2 regions of the Cytobacillus spongiae genome follow, and region 2 is predicted to be linked to the other one. Evidence: a T-box and tRNA genes for the amino acid it is inferred to sense, from the RefSeq annotation. Region 2 holds a T-box; the other holds one or more tRNA genes.
The links. A T-box is a leader RNA that pairs with one kind of tRNA and senses whether it is charged. The one in region 2 lies ahead of tyrS (tyrosine--tRNA ligase), so its partner is inferred to be a tRNA-Tyr.

Region 1 (9,670 bases), 1.6 Mb from region 2:
AATAATAATCTATCTCCAATCATTCATCTATTCCAACATGTTCGTCCTTCTAACAAGTTTATGATAAACTATTTCCAATCATATTTGGAGGTGAAAGAAATGGATTTGACGATTCATCCTACTATTTGTTCACTTATCCCAGATTTTAAAATCGGGATGATTACTTACAGTGGTATTCAAGTATCAGACTCTCCTCAAATGCTCAAAGGGCGTTTACAAATGTTTCAAGAATCTATATTCTTTGATCTTGAATCAAAGAATGTAACAGATTTTCCTGGAATTGATGAATGGCGTGGAATCTTTAAAAAAATCGGCAAAGACCCTAATCGATATCGCCATTCTGCAGAAGCGCTATACCGAAGAGTGAAAAAAAATAACTTTGTTCCATCCGTTCACAGCGCTACAGACCTGAACAATTTCTTTTCTCTTCAATACAGGGTTCCCATTGGCATATATGACCTAGACAAACTCAGTGGTACAATCGAGATGCGTATAGGAGCTACAGGAGAAGTGTACGAAGGATTAAATGGAAGAGAAAATTCATTGGAACATCTCTTGATTACAGCTGATGAATCCGGCCCGTTTGGAACACCTTTTGTAGATTCACAAAGGTCAGCCGTCACAGTAGAAACGACCAACGCACTTCAAATTGTATATTTAAGACCTTCCTTGACCTCCGAAGAAAGTACTAAGCTAATAGAGTCCCTAATGAATATGTTTACCCAAATTCATGGAGGAGAAAGTCAATTTCAAGTAAAAGGATGCTAAGGAGCATCCTTTTTTTGTATTCATTAGGTCAGAACAAAGAAAAAACGCAATACCACGTTATGTTTCAAACGAGATACTGCGTTGTGACCTAATATGTATGGAGCGGGTGATGGGAATCGAACCCACGACATCAGCTTGGAAGGCTGAGGTTTTACCATTAAACTACACCCGCGTTGCAAAATTACTCAGAATTTGTCGAAGCTTATGCAAAAAATAAAACAGGAAAACCTGTTATGAGAGATACCGGTGGTCGGGGTCGAACCGACACTCCAGAAGGAACACGATTTTGAGTCGTGCGCGTCTGCCAATTCCGCCACACCGGCATATCAAGTTACTATTAAGTGGTGCCGAGGACCGGAATCGAACCGGTACGGTAGTCACCTACCGCAGGATTTTAAGTCCTGTGCGTCTGCCAGTTCCGCCACCCCGGCATTTATCGTAAGGCTTGTCCAAGTGTGTAAAAAAAAGATGGAGGCGGCAACCGGATTCGAACCGGTGGTAAAGGTTTTGCAGACCTCTGCCTTACCACTTGGCTATGCCGCCGAAAAAATATGGAGCGGAAGACGGGATTCGAACCCGCGACCCCCACCTTGGCAAGGTGGTGTTCTACCACTGAACTACTTCCGCAAATGGCTGGGCTAGCAGGATTCGAACCTACGCATGACGGAGTCAAAGTCCGTTGCCTTACCGCTTGGCTATAGCCCAATGAATGAACGATCACTATTTTTTAATTTTTATGATGACAATACTTAATATATGCAATTGAATATGAGATGTTACTAAAAATGGGGCGACTGATGGGAATCGAACCCACGAGTGTCGGAGCCACAATCCGATGCGTTAACCACTTCGCCACAGCCGCCATAATGAATATTAAGTTTGGTTGGCAGGGGCAGTAGGAATCGAACCCACACCGGAGGTTTTGGAGACCTCTGTTCTACCGTTAAACTATGCCCCTATTTAATGGTGGAGGGGGACGGATTCGAACCGCCGAACCCGAAGGAGCGGATTTACAGTCCGCCGCGTTTAGCCACTTCGCTACCCCTCCAGTAATATGAATGATTATAACATATAAATAACACTTATAGTATTCCTATAGTGTCATAATAGTACATAAAATGGTGGCTCAGGACGGAATCGAACCGCCGACACAAGGATTTTCAGTCCTTTGCTCTACCAACTGAGCTACTGAGCCAAATGAAATGGCGGTCCGGACGGGACTCGAACCCGCGACCTCCTGCGTGACAGGCAGGCATTCTAACCAACTGAACTACCGGACCAAATTGCGGGGACAGGATTTGAACCTGCGACCTTCGGGTTATGAGCCCGACGAGCTACCAGACTGCTCCACCCCGCGATAATAGTATATAATGGTGGAGGATGACGGGATCGAACCGCCGACCCCCTGCTTGTAAGGCAGGTGCTCTCCCAGCTGAGCTAATCCTCCATATTAAAGTGGTGACCCGTACGGGATTCGAACCCGTGTTACCGCCGTGAAAGGGCGGTGTCTTAACCGCTTGACCAACGGGCCAGTATATAATGGCGGAGAGCAAGGGATTTGAACCCTTGAGACAGGTTTTGCCCGCCTACACGATTTCCAATCGTGCTCCTTCGGCCACTCGGACAGCTCTCCTAAATGGCTCCGCAGGTAGGACTCGAACCTACGACCGTTCGGTTAACAGCCGAATGCTCTACCACTGAGCTACTGCGGAATAATAATTATAACAGCTTGGCGACGTCCTACTCTCACAAGGGGACAGCCCCTAACTACCATCGGCGCTGAGAAGCTTAACTTCCGTGTTCGGCATGGGAACGGGTGTGACCTTCTCGCTATCGCCACCAAACTATTTAGAAAGACAAATAGTATTATATAAAATATACTAATGTTTTTCAAGAGGTTTTTAATATTTGATCCCTCAAAACTAGATAATGTATAGAAGAAGAAAGAATATCGGTAATGCCATTTTCATAACTAGTCCAGCTACGGCTCCTACCTTCTATCGAAGTTGTACAGTCGCCTTCGCTTTCTTATTTGGTTAAGTCCTCGATCGATTAGTATCAGTCAGCTCCACATGTCACCATGCTTCCACCTCTGACCTATCAACCTGATCATCTTTCAGGGATCTTACTAGCTTGCGCTATGGGAAATCTCATCTTGAGGGGGGCTTCATGCTTAGATGCTTTCAGCACTTATCCCTTCCGCACATAGCTACCCAGCGATGCCTTTGGCAAGACAACTGGTACACCAGCGGTGCGTCCATCCCGGTCCTCTCGTACTAAGGACAGCTCCTCTCAAATTTCCTACGCCCACGACGGATAGGGACCGAACTGTCTCACGACGTTCTGAACCCAGCTCGCGTACCGCTTTAATGGGCGAACAGCCCAACCCTTGGGACCGACTACAGCCCCAGGATGCGATGAGCCGACATCGAGGTGCCAAACCTCCCCGTCGATGTGGACTCTTGGGGGAGATAAGCCTGTTATCCCCGGGGTAGCTTTTATCCGTTGAGCGATGGCCCTTCCATGCGGAACCACCGGATCACTAAGCCCGACTTTCGTCCCTGCTCGACTTGTAGGTCTCGCAGTCAAGCTCCCTTGTGCCTTTACACTCTACGAATGATTTCCAACCATTCTGAGGGAACCTTTGGGCGCCTCCGTTACTCTTTAGGAGGCGACCGCCCCAGTCAAACTGCCCACCTGACACTGTCTCCCGCCCCGATCAGGGGCGTGGGTTAGAATTTCAATACAGCCAGGGTAGTATCCCACCAATGCCTCCACCGAAGCTGGCGCTCCGGCTTCCAAGGCTCCTACCTATCCTGTACAAGCTGTACCAAAATTCAATATCAGGCTACAGTAAAGCTCCACGGGGTCTTTCCGTCCTGTCGCGGGTAACCTGCATCTTCACAGGTACTATAATTTCACCGAGTCTCTCGTTGAGACAGTGCCCAGATCGTTACGCCTTTCGTGCGGGTCGGAACTTACCCGACAAGGAATTTCGCTACCTTAGGACCGTTATAGTTACGGCCGCCGTTTACTGGGGCTTCGATTCAGAGCTTCGCTTACGCTAACCCCTCCTCTTAACCTTCCAGCACCGGGCAGGCGTCAGCCCCTATACTTCGCCTTGCGGCTTTGCAGAGACCTGTGTTTTTGCTAAACAGTCGCCTGGGCCTATTCACTGCGGCTTTTCAGGGCTATTCACCCTAAAAAGCACCCCTTCTCCCGAAGTTACGGGGTCATTTTGCCGAGTTCCTTAACGAGAGTTCTCTCGCTCACCTTAGGATTCTCTCCTCGCCTACCTGTGTCGGTTTGCGGTACGGGCACCTTTTTCCTCGCTAGAGGCTTTTCTTGGCAGTGTGGAATCAGGAACTTCGGTACTTTATTTCCCTCGCCATCACAGCTCCGCCTTATGGTAACGGGATTTGCCTCGTTACCGGCCTAACTGCTTGGACGCGCATATCCAACAGCGCGCTTACCCTATCCTCCTGCGTCCCCCCATTGCTCAAACGGAAAAGAGGTGGTACAGGAATATCAACCTGTTGTCCATCGCCTACGCTTTTCAGCCTCGGCTTAGGTCCCGACTAACCCTGAGCGGACGAGCCTTCCTCAGGAAACCTTAGGCATTCGGTGGATGGGATTCTCACCCATCTTTCGCTACTCATACCGGCATTCTCACTTCTAAGCGCTCCACCAGTCCTTGCGGTCTAGCTTCAACGCCCTTAGAACGCTCTCCTACCACTGACATCGTAGATGTCAATCCACAGCTTCGGTGATACGTTTAGCCCCGGTACATTTTCGGCGCGGAGTCACTCGACCAGTGAGCTATTACGCACTCTTTAAATGGTGGCTGCTTCTAAGCCAACATCCTGGTTGTCTAAGCAACTCCACATCCTTTTCCACTTAACGTATACTTTGGGACCTTAGCTGGTGGTCTGGGCTGTTTCCCTTTCGACTACGGATCTTATCACTCGCAGTCTGACTCCCATGGATAAGTCTTTGGCATTCGGAGTTTATCTGAATTCGGTAACCCGATGGGGGCCCCTAGTCCAAACAGTGCTCTACCTCCAAGACTCTTACTACATGAGGCTAGCCCTAAAGCTATTTCGGAGAGAACCAGCTATCTCCAAGTTCGATTGGAATTTCTCCGCTACCCACACCTCATCCCCGCACTTTTCAACGTGCGTGGGTTCGGGCCTCCATCCAGTGTTACCTGGACTTCACCCTGGACATGGGTAGATCACCTGGTTTCGGGTCTACGACCACATACTCATTCGCCCTATTCAGACTCGCTTTCGCTACGGCTCCGTCTATCCAACTTAACCTTGCATGTAATCGTAACTCGCCGGTTCATTCTACAAAAGGCACGCTATCACCCATTAACGGGCTCTAACTACTTGTAGGCACACGGTTTCAGGATCTTTTTCACTCCCCTTCCGGGGTGCTTTTCACCTTTCCCTCACGGTACTGGTTCACTATCGGTCACTAGGGAGTATTTAGCCTTGGGAGATGGTCCTCCCAGCTTCCGACGGGATTTCACGTGTCCCGCCGTACTCAGGATCCACTCAAGAGGGAACGAAGTTTCAACTACAGGGTTGTTACCTTCTCTGACCAGCCTTTCCAGGCTTGTTCGTTTACTCCGTTCCTTTGTAACTCCGTATAGAGTGTCCTACAACCCCAAGAGGCAAGCCTCTTGGTTTGGGCTAATCCCGTTTCGCTCGCCGCTACTCAGGGAATCGCATTTGCTTTCTCTTCCTCCGGGTACTTAGATGTTTCAGTTCCCCGGGTCTGCCTTCCATATCCTATGTATTCAGATAAGGATTCCATCCCATTACGGATAGAGGGTTTCCCCATTCGGAAATCTCCGGATCAAAGCTTACTTACAGCTCCCCGAAGCATATCGGTGTTAGTACCGTCCTTCATCGGCTCCTAGTGCCAAGGCATTCACCGTGCGCCCTTTCTAACTTAACCTATAAGCTTTCAATACACATCGCATCTCTTCGTCAGCTTCCTTCGCTCCGCTCCTCATGTACGTAAGTACATTCCGGTGCTCACTCAGTTGCTTCCTCGACCTGCTCGCGTCTTGAAACCTTCTAATTTCTTGTTTAGAGAAAATCTTAAGATTGGCGATTACTCGGTAATTCTTTTTTCTTCTATATTTCATTATCTAGTTTTCAAGGAACAAGTTCACTTTCTTCTATAATAAGAAGAGAGTTTGTTATAGAGAGATTGCTCTCTCAAAACTAAACGAACCATAAGCGTCAACTTTCATGTAAATATCCTTAGAAAGGAGGTGATCCAGCCGCACCTTCCGATACGGCTACCTTGTTACGACTTCACCCCAATCATCTGTCCCACCTTAGGCGGCTGGCTCCAAAAGGTTACCCCACCGACTTCGGGTGTTACAAACTCTCGTGGTGTGACGGGCGGTGTGTACAAGGCCCGGGAACGTATTCACCGCGGCATGCTGATCCGCGATTACTAGCGATTCCGGCTTCATGCAGGCGAGTTGCAGCCTGCAATCCGAACTGAGAATGGTTTTATGGGATTGGCTAAACCTCGCGGTCTTGCAGCCCTTTGTACCATCCATTGTAGCACGTGTGTAGCCCAGGTCATAAGGGGCATGATGATTTGACGTCATCCCCACCTTCCTCCGGTTTGTCACCGGCAGTCACCTTAGAGTGCCCAACTGAATGCTGGCAACTAAGATCAAGGGTTGCGCTCGTTGCGGGACTTAACCCAACATCTCACGACACGAGCTGACGACAACCATGCACCACCTGTCATCCTGTCCCCCGAAGGGGAACGCCCTATCTCTAGGGTTGTCAGGAGATGTCAAGACCTGGTAAGGTTCTTCGCGTTGCTTCGAATTAAACCACATGCTCCACCGCTTGTGCGGGCCCCCGTCAATTCCTTTGAGTTTCAGTCTTGCGACCGTACTCCCCAGGCGGAGTGCTTAATGCGTTAGCTGCAGCACTAAAGGGCGGAAACCCTCTAACACTTAGCACTCATCGTTTACGGCGTGGACTACCAGGGTATCTAATCCTGTTCGCTCCCCACGCTTTCGCGCCTCAGCGTCAGTTACAGACCAGAGAGTCGCCTTCGCCACTGGTGTTCCTCCACATCTCTACGCATTTCACCGCTACACGTGGAATTCCACTCTCCTCTTCTGCACTCAAGTTCCCCAGTTTCCAATGACCCTCCACGGTTGAGCCGTGGGCTTTCACATCAGACTTAAGGAACCGCCTGCGCGCGCTTTACGCCCAATAATTCCGGACAACGCTTGCCACCTACGTATTACCGCGGCTGCTGGCACGTAGTTAGCCGTGGCTTTCTGGTTAGGTACCGTCAAGGTACCGCCCTATTCGAACGGTACTTGTTCTTCCCTAACAACAGAGTTTTACGATCCGAAAACCTTCATCACTCACGCGGCGTTGCTCCGTCAGACTTTCGTCCATTGCGGAAGATTCCCTACTGCTGCCTCCCGTAGGAGTCTGGGCCGTGTCTCAGTCCCAGTGTGGCCGATCACCCTCTCAGGTCGGCTACGCATCGTTGCCTTGGTGAGCCGTTACCTCACCAACTAGCTAATGCGCCGCGGGCCCATCTATAAGTGATAGCCGAAGCCATCTTTCAGAATCCTAACATGTGTTAGGAGCCATTATCCGGTATTAGCCCCGGTTTCCCGGAGTTATCCCAGTCTTATAGGCAGGTTGCCCACGTGTTACTCACCCGTCCGCCGCTAATCTTTAAAAGCAAGCTTTTAAAGATCCGCTCGACTTGCATGTATTAGGCACGCCGCCAGCGTTCGTCCTGAGCCAGGATCAAACTCTCCATTAAAGAGTATTGATTAGCTCAATAGTTAAAACAAATTAAAACGTTGACGTTATGGTTCGTTTAGTTTTCAAAGAACAATCATCGTCGCCGAGAAGCGACTTTATTAATATAACATTTATCAGTTGTTATTGTCAACAACTTTTTTAATTTTTAATCCGTCAGCTGCAAGCCTTAAAGCAACTGTTTCGCAGCGACGGATATAAATATAACAAGTATTTTTTAAATGGTCAATACTTTTTCAAAAAAATTATTCTATCGCTCTATAATATCTATGATAAATTCCTTGACCCTTTGTTTCTACTTCTACAACACCTATTACTTTTTTATCAATCAGATATTCTACTAACATTCCTAGATCAACCGAATAATAGCTTAATTCGGGATGAAGCATCATCTCATTGAAGGTCCATTGTTCTTTTTCCTTTAGGACATCAATTAAATGAACAATGGCTGATTTCGTTCTCGAATGAATTAAAAATTCACTTGCTAAAAACAATAATTCTAATCTCTTTTCAATTTCTTCCTCACTATTAACTAGTTCCTCATAAAATTTGAAGATTTCAGGCTCAATTTGCTTCACTTGATTCCAAACTGTTACTTCTGGATGGAATCCATTTTCAATCACAGCTAATCTAGCTAAATGATGAAGTGAATGAACCACATGGTTATAAGCATCTAAATTATTCCCGTTCTCAAAAAAGGCTTTCCCATCCATATATCGTCTAATTAGTTTAGCAAACTCTAGCCCCATTTTGATTTTTCTTCCATAGAAAGGGAAATCACGTAGTTCAACCTTCAGCTCACTAATGTATTCATTTCGATCAAATACAATCTTCCCATTGTAAATCCAATCAATGATTCTACGGTTCGTACCTAATAGGAGCCACTCTTTTAATTGCGTTTCAGAGACAATTTGTAAAGCAGCTTTCTTTTCTTTGTACGTATAATGCTTAACAAAAACCGGCTGCTCTAGCTCTTTAACGATAATTAACAATACAACATCAAATGTATCCGTAAGCGAAATCGCTTTTTCTCTTTTTTCTATAATTAGAACACCTAGAGTATTAGGTTGACTTGCCCGTTCCTGGTATAAGGGACGAAGAATGTCCTCCATAATCATTCCTCCATTTTATTGATAGGTTATTACCTTCGACAATTATAATAAAAATCCTGCTAAAACATAAGACAATTTTCGACAAACACAAGCATTATCTTATAACAATTTTTATGATATAGTAATGCTTTAGGAGGGAATTTAAATGGCTAAATATTCAAGTAAAATAAATAAAATTCGTAGCTTTGCATTAAGTTTGATATTTATTGGCTTTATCGTTATGTATGGAGGAATATTCTTTAAGAATTCCCCCATATTAATGGTCATATTTATGATCTTAGGTTTACTATTTATTGTCGCAAGCACGGTCGTTTACTTTTGGATTGGAATGCTTTCGACGAAAACTGTCCAAGTTGAGTGTCCGAATTGCGGAAGACACACAAAAATGCTAGGTCGAGTGGATATGTGTATGTATTGTAACGAGCCATTAACTCTAGACCGCAACTTAGAAGGTAAAGAGTTTGATGAAAAATACAATCGAAAAAAGGAAATTTAGATAGGCTTGGCATAACCGCCAGGCTTTTTTACTTAATTCATACGTTTCCACATCACACACATACAAGTTATGAGCGATTTTCTATACTTAATCTTCGAAAGTTTGCCATATCCGAGCGATTTCTTATTATTTTGGAGCGAAAATTAAAAAATGAGAGCGAAAACCGAAGCATTTAGAGCGAACGCTCAAAAAAGGAGCGTTCGCTCACAAACTCCCCTCAACAGAAGCAGCCATACTTCAAACATCTGCAGTTCCTATTATTATAGCCTTGACTTCCCTAGAAATATCCATATTCCCTCACCCTCACATACTTATGGGCGTGTTCCTTTTAACAACAAAAAAACCGATAGTTATTTAACTATCAGTTTCATACGCTTTAGTGCGTTTCTTTGACGGTACAATTCGGACATGTTCCATAGATCTCCATGCGATGATGACTTACTTTAAACCCTGTAACATGGGAA
Region 2 (9,670 bases):
GTAGAAGGACACACGGATAACCGCCCGATTAGTACATTCCGATATCCTTCCAACTGGGAGCTTTCAACCGCTCGTGCAAGTAGTGTTGTGCGCTATTTTATTGATAAGCATCAGCTAGATAGTGAGCGGTTTATCGCAGTGGGCTATGGAGATACAAGGCCTATTGTTGCAAATGATAGTGATGAAAACTATAAAAAGAATCGCCGGGTTGAAATCGTCATATCTGATCCAAAATATGATAAGGACGACTTGACGAGTAACTAATAACGAAAAGCTAAAAGAGAGGTCCCTTCTAAAGGGAACCTCTCTTTTAGCTTTTACTTCTTGATTGATTTCGAATGGGATATAGTGCTTTTTCGATTGTTTGTGCATTTTTCTCTGTGATTTCTGCTCTTCTAGGAATAGGTGGAAATAACCCCTCTGGGTCATCCCATTCTCTTGGGAGCTCGACAGGTGCTTTTTCTTGCCATGCTTTAAGCCATGCTTCTGGTAAACTGCCATAACAATTTGAGTTTTCAGTCATCTCAAGCCAAATGAGGGCCCATGCTCTTGGGACAACTCTCCAAATATCATATCCGCCACCACCGACAGCAATCCAACGTCCATCACAATACTCATGCGCAATCTCATGGGCAAGCTTCGGAATTTCTCGATAGATTTTCATGGTTGCGGATAAGTGGGTTAGTGGATCAAGATAATGTGAATCTGCACCATTTTGAGTTAATATGACATCTGGTTTGAAGAAGTCAGCTACCTCTTTCAAGGAAGCTTGATAAGCTTCGAGCCATGATTCATCCTCAGTAAAGGCATCTACAGGTATATTAAAAGAGTAGCCGTACCCCTTCCCTTGACCCCTCTCATTGACATTTCCGGTCCCGGGAAATAAATATCTACCCGTTTCATGAATTGACAGTGTGCATACATTTGGGTCGTCATAGAATGACCACTGAACACCATCCCCATGATGGGCGTCAGTATCCACATATAACACCCTAGCACCATAATTCTCCTGTAAGTACTTTATAGCAACAGAGCTATCATTATATATACAAAAGCCTGAAGCTTTTCCTCTAAAACCGTGATGCAATCCTCCACCGAGATTCAACGCGTGTTTTGCTTTACCTGACATCACATAATCAACTGCTGTTAATGTTCCACCAACTAGTAAAGAACTAGCTTCATGCATATTTGGAAAAATGGGTGTATCTTCTGTCCCTAGTCCGTAATTCTCGGCGATGTCATTTGCCAATTTGCCATGACCAGCCATTTTGACAGCGTTCACATAATTCGGATCATGAATCAACTGTAGTTCCTCCTCTGTTGCGCTTCGAGGAGGAACGATACAAGACTCATCTATTCCATTGCTTTTTCTTAATAAATCTAAAGTAAGTGACAAACGAATTTGATTGAAAGGATGATTTTTACTGAACCGATAACCTAACTGCTCTTCTGAAAAGATAAAGACTGAATCATACTTCATCTTTACATACCTGGAAGCTTAGGCCACATTACCTCGTGCCCTGCTCGTTTTAAATCTTCAATCATACTAGCAGGATTCATTGTTTGAACGCGAAGAACTAGTATTTTAAATTGTTCATCCTTTTGATCTGGGTAGACGAGGACGCTTTGGATATTCGCTTTTCGACTACGAATTACTGTAGCGATTTCGCAAAGCATTCCTGCACGATTCGGAACTTTCACTTCGATTTGTGAACCAGGTTGATGGGCACCGGTTAGCTCCACAAACGTATGCAAGAGGTCTGTCTCCGTTACAATGCCAACAAGCTCTCGATCTTTTAAGATAGGCAGACAGCTAATCTTATGTTCATAAAATAGAGCGGCTATTTCTTCTACAAAATCGAGAGGGTGGCCAGTAATGAGATCGGATTTCATAATGGATTTCAAAGGCTTATTTAAGTCTTCTCGATTCTCTTCAAAGTGAAATATAGACGGAGCGGCGTCTTTAATATCACGATCAGTGACGATTCCAATAACATGGTGTTTTTCGTTGATGATTGGAAGGTGGCGAATTTTCTTTTCTTTCATTAGAAGAATGGCTTCTGAAATGGAATGATCCTCAGTCAGTGTGGCCACATCTCTATTCATAATTTCTTCTACAATCATCGGTAAATCCCCCTATTTAGAAATCTACATACTAATACATAAAGCGGTTCATGAACCGTAATTGATCAAATCGTTGGATGGAGTCAGGGTCAATTCTCTTTCCAATTCTAGCCATTAAGCAGTTGGCTGGATGGGAGCTAATTTCTGGATCATCGGTGGCGTACCATTCCAATCCCCCTGCATTCATCATTTTTTCCATGACTTTGCGATATTCCCATACATTTAGTCCAGTTCCTTTTAAATCCCAATGCCAATAATACTCAGTTGTAATGGTGATATAATCCTCCATTGCATCGTCCATCATTGAAACGATCAGAAGATTTTTTCCAACTCGTGCACCCCTAAATTGGGGAATGACTTCAATTGCACCTAGTTCAATTAAGTTTTCCATATTCCCTTCAGACCATCTTTCTAGAGGATCTGGGTATAGGTAAGTGACGTAACCAACAATCATATGTCGGTGTCTAGCAATGATGATTCTACCCTCAGGGAGTCCCGCAATTTCGATTAGTGCTTTTTGCTGCTGAGCTGGAGGACGAAAGGCAACTAACCCCTCATGAAATTCATACTCTGCAAGCTTATCGGGTGTAACTGGTCCTTCAATGATTAAGTTTCCGTGGGGAGTTTTCAATTCTTTCGCGTTATATGTTTTTTTATGTTCCATTAGTTCACCACCTATATATACATGTTAGAAGTTACAATCTATTATACATGAAATCTAGTAAGATTAAGCGCTTTCACGAAATTTTCTGTTTATTTACAGATAAATTGTGACAAAAGAATATCGTATTCATAGAAAAAGGGTATACATCATATGCTTAAATTTAGAAGAAGCTTTCAATGGTGTAAGTCCACACCCTCATGTGTTAAAAGAAACGAATTAATACTAGAAATAAAAAGGATATGGCACTCTAAGGATAGAATATTTTAAAAATTGAGAAACTATTATATTTATTCTATAATTATATGTAAAAACATAAAGGGGGAGTATGTTTAATGAAAGTGGAAGCGCTACCAGCTACTCAAGGTGAATTTAATTTAAATAACTATCAAGAAATGTACAAGCAATTTAACTGGGAAGAAACAGAAAAGGAATTTTCTTGGGCATCAACTGGAAGAGTCAATATGGCATTTGAAGCGATTGATCGTCATGCTGAATCCTATCGAAAGAATAAAGTGGCCCTTTATTACCGCGATGGACAGAGAAACGAGAAATATACGTTTAAGGAAATGAAAGAGTTATCAAATAAGGCAGGAAATGTATTGAAAAACTATGGAGATGTAGAGAAAGGTGATCGTGTTTTTATTTTTATGCCACGTTCTCCAGAGCTCTATTTTGCGGTATTAGGTGCTATTAAGCTAGGTGCTATCGTTGGCCCGCTTTTCGAAGCATTTATGGAGGGAGCAGTCCGTGATCGCCTAGAGGATAGCGAAGCAAAAGTTCTTGTAACTACGCCAGAATTACTAAAACGGGTACCTATTGCTGAACTTCCTGCGTTAGAACATATCTTCCTAGTAGGAGAAGATATTGAGGAGAAGGGGCCCTTCATTGATTTTAAGAAACGCTTTGAAGAGTCTAGTAGAAAGCTAGATATTGAGTGGGTTGAGCGAACAGACGGGATGATTCTGCATTACACATCTGGTTCGACTGGGAAACCGAAAGGAGTTCTGCACGTTCATAATGCAATGATTCAGCATTATCAAACAGCGAAATGGGTGTTAGACATTAAGGAAGAGGATGTATATTGGTGTACTGCTGACCCTGGTTGGGTTACAGGCACTTCCTATGGAATATTCGGTCCTTGGTTAACAGGTACATCCAATCTAATTGTGGGCGGACGCTTTAACCCTGAAACATGGTATAAAATGATTGAGGAATATGGGGTTACTGTTTGGTATAGTGCGCCTACAGCTTTCAGAATGCTAATGGGGGCAGGAGATGAAGTGGTAAGAAGCTTTGATCTTAGCAGTCTTCGCCACATATTAAGTGTTGGGGAGCCACTTAATCCAGAAGTGGTTAGATGGGGAATGAAGGTATTTCATCTTCGAATTCATGATACTTGGTGGATGACAGAAACAGGTGGGCAATTAATCTGTAATTATCCTTGTATGGAAATTAAACCAGGGTCAATGGGGAAACCGATACCTGGAGTGAAAGCAGCTATTGTAGATGACCAAGGTAATGAGCTGCCTCCGTATCGAATGGGCAATCTCGCTATTCAAAAGGGCTGGCCTTCCATGATGCATACGATCTGGAAAAATGAACAGAAATATGAGTCATATTTTATGCCTGGAGATTGGTATGTTTCTGGGGACTCAGCATACATGGATGAAGATGGCTACTTCTGGTTCCAAGGGCGCATCGATGATGTAATCATGACTTCTGGAGAACGTGTGGGACCATTTGAGGTTGAAAGCAAACTAGTTGAGCATCCTGCTGTTGCAGAGGCTGGTGTAATTGGTAAGCCTGACCCGGTTCGTGGGGAAATTATTAAAGCTTTCGTAGCGTTAAGAGCTGGCTATGAAGCAACTGATGAACTAAAAGAAGAAATACGCCAATTTGTGAAAAAAGGTTTAGCTGCACATGCTGCACCACGTGAAATTGAGTTCCGTGATAAGCTTCCAAAGACACGTAGTGGAAAAATCATGCGAAGAGTATTAAAGGCCTGGGAATTAGATCTACCAACTGGTGATTTATCTACGATGGAAGACTAAGTATGTGAAACAGAAAACACCGCCATTTATTGGCGGTGTTTTCTTCACTATCTTGGCTAACTATTTGATCCATTTGATGGGGGCTTTTGCCCGTTTGACCCACCAGTTCCGCCAGTTCCAGGTTTATTAGGGTCTGTACCTGGGTTCGTTCCTGGATCGGTGCCAGGGTCTGTCCCAGGGTCTGTCCCAGGATCTGGATCTGTTCCTGGTTCATCTCCTCCATCTGTTGGAGGGTCTGTTGGCTTGTCTTGATCATCTTTTGGTTTATCCGTAGGTTCTTCTTTTTTTCCTATTTGAACGATATTAGATGGAGCGGATTCCTTACCAGCAATATCAACTGCTGTTACATAATAAGAGCCGTCAGTAGCTACAAATGAAAGGGCTTCGCCTACTTTAATACTTTTCACTTTTTGCGCACTATCCCCAGATTTCTTATAGACTCGGTATCCAACAATATCATTTTCAGCATTCTTTGCCCATGTTAATGTTTTACTACTTACTTTTAACGATAAAGCTCCAGGGACTTTTCCGTTCTCTTCTAGCTTATCGTCTGGTATTAAGATCTTTGACCAACGATCCTTTTTCGGAATTAGCTGATCTGGGTTTGCTGTTATCCCAAATAATTTCTCAATATACTCTGGGTTTAAGATAAGACCTGCTTCTGAGAATTCCTCAGGTGTTGAGTCTAAAGCTAAGTAGCGTTTATCCCCAATGGTTACAAATTTCCCATCCACTAAGCTGTCATCTACTTTAGAAGGAACATATTTTGCGTTAAACAAGTCTGTATCCACTAACCCAGCTTTTGAACATGCTTCAGATGGAAGTAGTCCAGACACCGCGCAGAAAGAACGCCTGACAATCCCACCAGGCATTTTAAATGTGTCTGCTGGGTCGATAAGCTCTGGTGCTACATCATAGGCAGCATTTAATAAATCAGCCCATAGATAAATGTTTCTGACACCATATGATAGACCTTTATATCTTCTTTCGAGTGGTTTTGGTGTATCGTATCCAATCCATACCCCGAAGGATACGTTCGGATTGGTCGCAACAAACCAGGCATCTTTATAATCTTGTCCTGTCCCTGTTTTACCTGCCCAATCTGAGTTGAATTTCAATCTTGAATTAACAGCTGTTGCAGTTCCGCTTCTAATAACATCTCGCATCATATCAAGGGTTAAATAAGCGGTTTGAGGACTAAATACATCAACAGGCTCTACTTCATGTTGATAGACAATGTTCCCGTCACTATCCTCAATTTTTTCAATCATATAAGCATCAATAAATTGTCCGTTATTCGCAAAAGTTCCAAAGGCATTCACATTCTCTTCGACAGTTACACCATTTGTTAAGCCGCCCAGTGCAGTTGAGCGATTTGTATAGTCCCCTTCTGTAAGAGAGGAGAAGCCCATTTTCGCTAAGTATTCTGCTGGACGCTGATTCAGAATATCCACATATGCTTTTACGGCTGGAACGTTATAGGACTTCGCTAAGGCATAGCGAGCAGAAACTAATCCGCTATAGCCACCATCGTAGTTGTGTGGCCATGGAGCGCTGCTTGCTGGGTTAAGGCTAAGCGCCACATCGGGCAGAATGGAACCTGGTGATAGAGAGCCTAGTTCAATAGCTGGAGCATAAACAAGTAATGGCTTCATTGTTGAACCATTTGGACGTAGCGCATTTGTTGCGTGATTTGTTTGCTCGCGTTCGTGGTCACGTCCACCAACAAAGCTTAATATACGACCTGTCTTGTTCTCAATTAATACGGCGCCGAGCTCAACTGGCTCATTTACAGTAGTCTCTTCTCCTGTTTCAGGATCTTTAACCGTTTCAGGTCGGTCACTTCCGTAGTATTGGAAGCCATCCTTCACAACTTGCATTTTATCGTACATGTCTTTATTTATCGTAGAGTGAATCTTGTATCCATTCTGGCGAAGATTACGATCGGCTAATGTCGTGTACTCTTCATTTAATTCAGCATCATTGTCAAGGTCGGCTTCTTCATATCCATCTTGCTCTGCTAACTTGACGGCTAAAATGCTGACAGCCCGTTTTTCAATTTCAATTGTTAGCCAAGGATATTTTTCAATTGGGCTAGCCTTAGAAGGTGTAAAATCCTTAGTGATATCGTAGGCAATCGCCTTATTATATTCTTCTTCTGTAATCGACCCATTATCATGCATCCGCTTTAATACAGTCTGCATTCTTGTTAGGCCAGGTTCAAGGTTCTCCTTTACCGTTCCTTCACGTGTAAAAGGAGTATATCCAAATGGACTTTGTGGCAGTCCAGCAATAAAGGCTGCTTGTGGCAATGTTAACTCTTTGGCGTTCACACCAAAAATTCCTTTGGCTGCTGATTGAACTCCAGCAATATTTCTCCCAGATGAATTTCTACCAAACGTAGATACGTTTAAGTAGGCTTCTAAAATCTCTTTTTTATCAAAGAATTTTTCTAAACGAAGGGCTAGCAGAATTTCTTTCGCTTTACGTTCAAAGGAAATCTCATTGGTAAGAATTTGGTTTTTAATTAGCTGCTGGGTAAGGGTACTTCCGCCTGATTGAACAGAGGAGTTAGTTACCTCTTGGAAGATAGCACGTAAGATGGCTTTTGGTACTACTCCATCGTGTTCATAAAAATATTCATCTTCCGTAGCAACAACTGCATCAATTAAATTCTCAGATACATCCTCAAGCTTTATCTCTTCTCGTTCGAGATCAGAGCGAAGCTTTCCTAAATATACATCGTTTGCAAAATATAGCTCAGAGGTTTCTTCATAGTTGTATATATCTTTTTTCATACTTTCATAGGAACGAATAGGCTCCTCTTTTACTAGGGAGGCAAAGTAGCCCGCACCGACTCCGCCAGCAAAAGCCCCGCCAAGTACAACGACAATCAGGAACAATAAGGTTAAGTTCCAAAAGACTTGGTAGGTAATACTCGCCCCTTTTACCGTTCTTTTATTTGTAAGTAGGGCTTGTACTGATTTTAATTTATCTTTTAAATTAGATTTCTGTTCATTCATTCGCATCAATCCCCCTAAAATCACATACATTATAGCATAAACAGACAGAGGAATATGACAAGCACCAGCATTTTTCTGAAATTTCCTCAATTGGTTTGACAAGTTAGCTGATTATATGATAAAAATGTTTAAAGAACTTGAAGAGCTTCGTGAAAATTTGATAATATTCGAAAAGCGATGATAGGAATGAGTAGTTTTTCTACCTCTGTAGCAGAAAGCCGACGGTTGCTGCGAGTCGGTACAAGTAGATAAATGAAGTACCTCCTGAAGCTTTCGCTGTGAACAAATAGTAGCAGCGAACGGGAAAACCGTTATATTGTTTGAGTGGAGGAATTTATTCCTCAATTTGGGTGGTACCGCGCAAAATATCTGCGTCCCTACATTTATGTAGGGACGTTTTTTATTTGGTTTCATTTATCAAATGGTTTTTTGTTCATTCTCTATCATTTTTTGGTGTTGAAGGTGTGTTGACATCCTTGGAAGCATCTCATCCTCAAACCACTTCAATGGAGTTTAACACCCCCATTTATCAGATGAAAGAAGCAATCATATAGGAGGAATTACAATGGAATTATTACAAGATCTTCAATGGAGAGGGATCATCTACCAACAAACGGATGAAGAGGGATTGAAAGATACACTACATAAGGAGAAAATCTCTCTATACTGCGGAATGGATCCTACGGCAGATAGTATGCATATCGGACATTTATTACCGTTCCTTACATTAAGACGCTTTCAAGAGCATGGACACCGTCCTATCGTATTAGTAGGGGGGGCAACTGGACTCATTGGAGACCCAAGTGGTAAAAGTGAAGAGAGAAAGCTCCAAACCCTTGAAATGGTACAGCATAATGTAGCAGGTCTTCAAAAGCAGCTAACACACATCTTTGATTTTGAAGGAGAGAATGGAGCTATCATGGTGAATAACTATGACTGGGCTGGCTCAATGGATATTGTTACCTTCCTTCGTGATTACGGGAAACATGTGGGCGTTAACTACATGCTTGCAAAGGATACAGTCGCCTCACGTTTAGAAACAGGGATTTCTTTTACTGAATTTACGTACACAATTCTCCAAGGGATGGATTTCTTCCGATTATACGAAGATCATAACTGTAAGATGCAAATTGGTGGAAGTGATCAATGGGGGAATATTACAACAGGTTTAGAGCTGATTCGAAAAATGACAACTGATGAATCGAAAGCCTTCGGGTTAACCATTCCGCTAGTGACAAAAGCAGATGGAACAAAGTTTGGAAAAACGGAAGGTGGAGCCATTTGGTTAGATCCTGAGAAAACCTCACCATATGAGTTCTACCAATTTTGGATTAACACAGCAGACGCCGATGTAATCAAATACTTAAAGTTCTTTACATTCTTGACTCGTGAGCAAATCGAAGCCCTTGAAGAGTCAATGAAAGAAGAAGCTCATTTACGTAAAGCGCAAAAAGCACTAGCTGAAGAAATGACTCGCTTAATTCACGGTGAAGCAGCATTAGAACAAGCGATCAAAATTTCTCAAGCGCTGTTCAGCGGGGATGTGAAGAACCTTACCGCAACTGAAATTCAGCAAGGCTTTAAAGACGTGCCTTCATATGAGCATAGCTCAGGTGAAGATATCAGCATCGTTGATCTCTTAGTGGAGTCTAAAATTTCTTCATCCAAGCGCCAAGCTCGTGAAGATGTAACAAATGGAGCCGTATCCATTAATGGTGATAGAGTTACAGACTTAGACTACATGATCGGAAATAAAGACCGAATCGAAGGTCAATTCACAATCATTCGCAGAGGGAAGAAGAAATACT

Region 1: it encodes a tRNA-Tyr, which carries the amino acid that the T-box ahead of tyrS (tyrosine--tRNA ligase) is inferred to sense. The anticodon was not compared.

The regions. Positions count from the first base shown of each region.
Region 1 covers NZ_CP089997.1:780,969-790,638, reverse strand. Annotated here, with positions in the region: gene LS684_RS04165 (B3/B4 domain-containing protein) at 100-768, shown strand; tRNA gene LS684_RS04160 (tRNA-Gly) at 867-940, opposite strand; tRNA gene LS684_RS04155 (tRNA-Leu) at 1,010-1,091, opposite strand; tRNA gene LS684_RS04150 (tRNA-Leu) at 1,111-1,199, opposite strand; tRNA gene LS684_RS04145 (tRNA-Cys) at 1,238-1,311, opposite strand; tRNA gene LS684_RS04140 (tRNA-Gly) at 1,321-1,395, opposite strand; tRNA gene LS684_RS04135 (tRNA-Gln) at 1,399-1,473, opposite strand; tRNA gene LS684_RS04130 (tRNA-His) at 1,555-1,630, opposite strand; tRNA gene LS684_RS04125 (tRNA-Trp) at 1,653-1,726, opposite strand; tRNA gene LS684_RS04120 (tRNA-Tyr) at 1,733-1,816, opposite strand; tRNA gene LS684_RS04115 (tRNA-Phe) at 1,888-1,963, opposite strand; tRNA gene LS684_RS04110 (tRNA-Asp) at 1,972-2,048, opposite strand; tRNA gene LS684_RS04105 (tRNA-Met) at 2,052-2,125, opposite strand; tRNA gene LS684_RS04100 (tRNA-Val) at 2,140-2,215, opposite strand; tRNA gene LS684_RS04095 (tRNA-Glu) at 2,225-2,299, opposite strand; tRNA gene LS684_RS04090 (tRNA-Ser) at 2,309-2,401, opposite strand; tRNA gene LS684_RS04085 (tRNA-Asn) at 2,406-2,480, opposite strand; rRNA gene rrf (5S ribosomal RNA) at 2,496-2,612, opposite strand; rRNA gene LS684_RS04075 (23S ribosomal RNA) at 2,801-5,733, opposite strand; rRNA gene LS684_RS04070 (16S ribosomal RNA) at 6,049-7,599, opposite strand; gene LS684_RS04065 (nucleotidyltransferase-like protein) at 7,844-8,710, opposite strand; gene LS684_RS04060 (YgzB family protein) at 8,856-9,206, shown strand; gene perR (peroxide-responsive transcriptional repressor PerR) at 9,583-9,670, opposite strand, start outside.
Region 2 covers NZ_CP089997.1:3,231,534-3,241,203, reverse strand. Annotated here, with positions in the region: gene motS (flagellar motor protein MotS) at 1-264, shown strand, start outside; gene LS684_RS16325 (acetoin utilization protein AcuC) at 311-1,480, opposite strand; gene LS684_RS16320 (acetoin utilization AcuB family protein) at 1,483-2,124, opposite strand; gene LS684_RS16315 (N-acetyltransferase) at 2,156-2,788, opposite strand; gene acsA (acetate--CoA ligase) at 3,121-4,839, shown strand; gene LS684_RS16305 (transglycosylase domain-containing protein) at 4,896-7,862, opposite strand; T-box leader at 8,031-8,244, shown strand; gene tyrS (tyrosine--tRNA ligase) at 8,428-9,670, shown strand, end outside.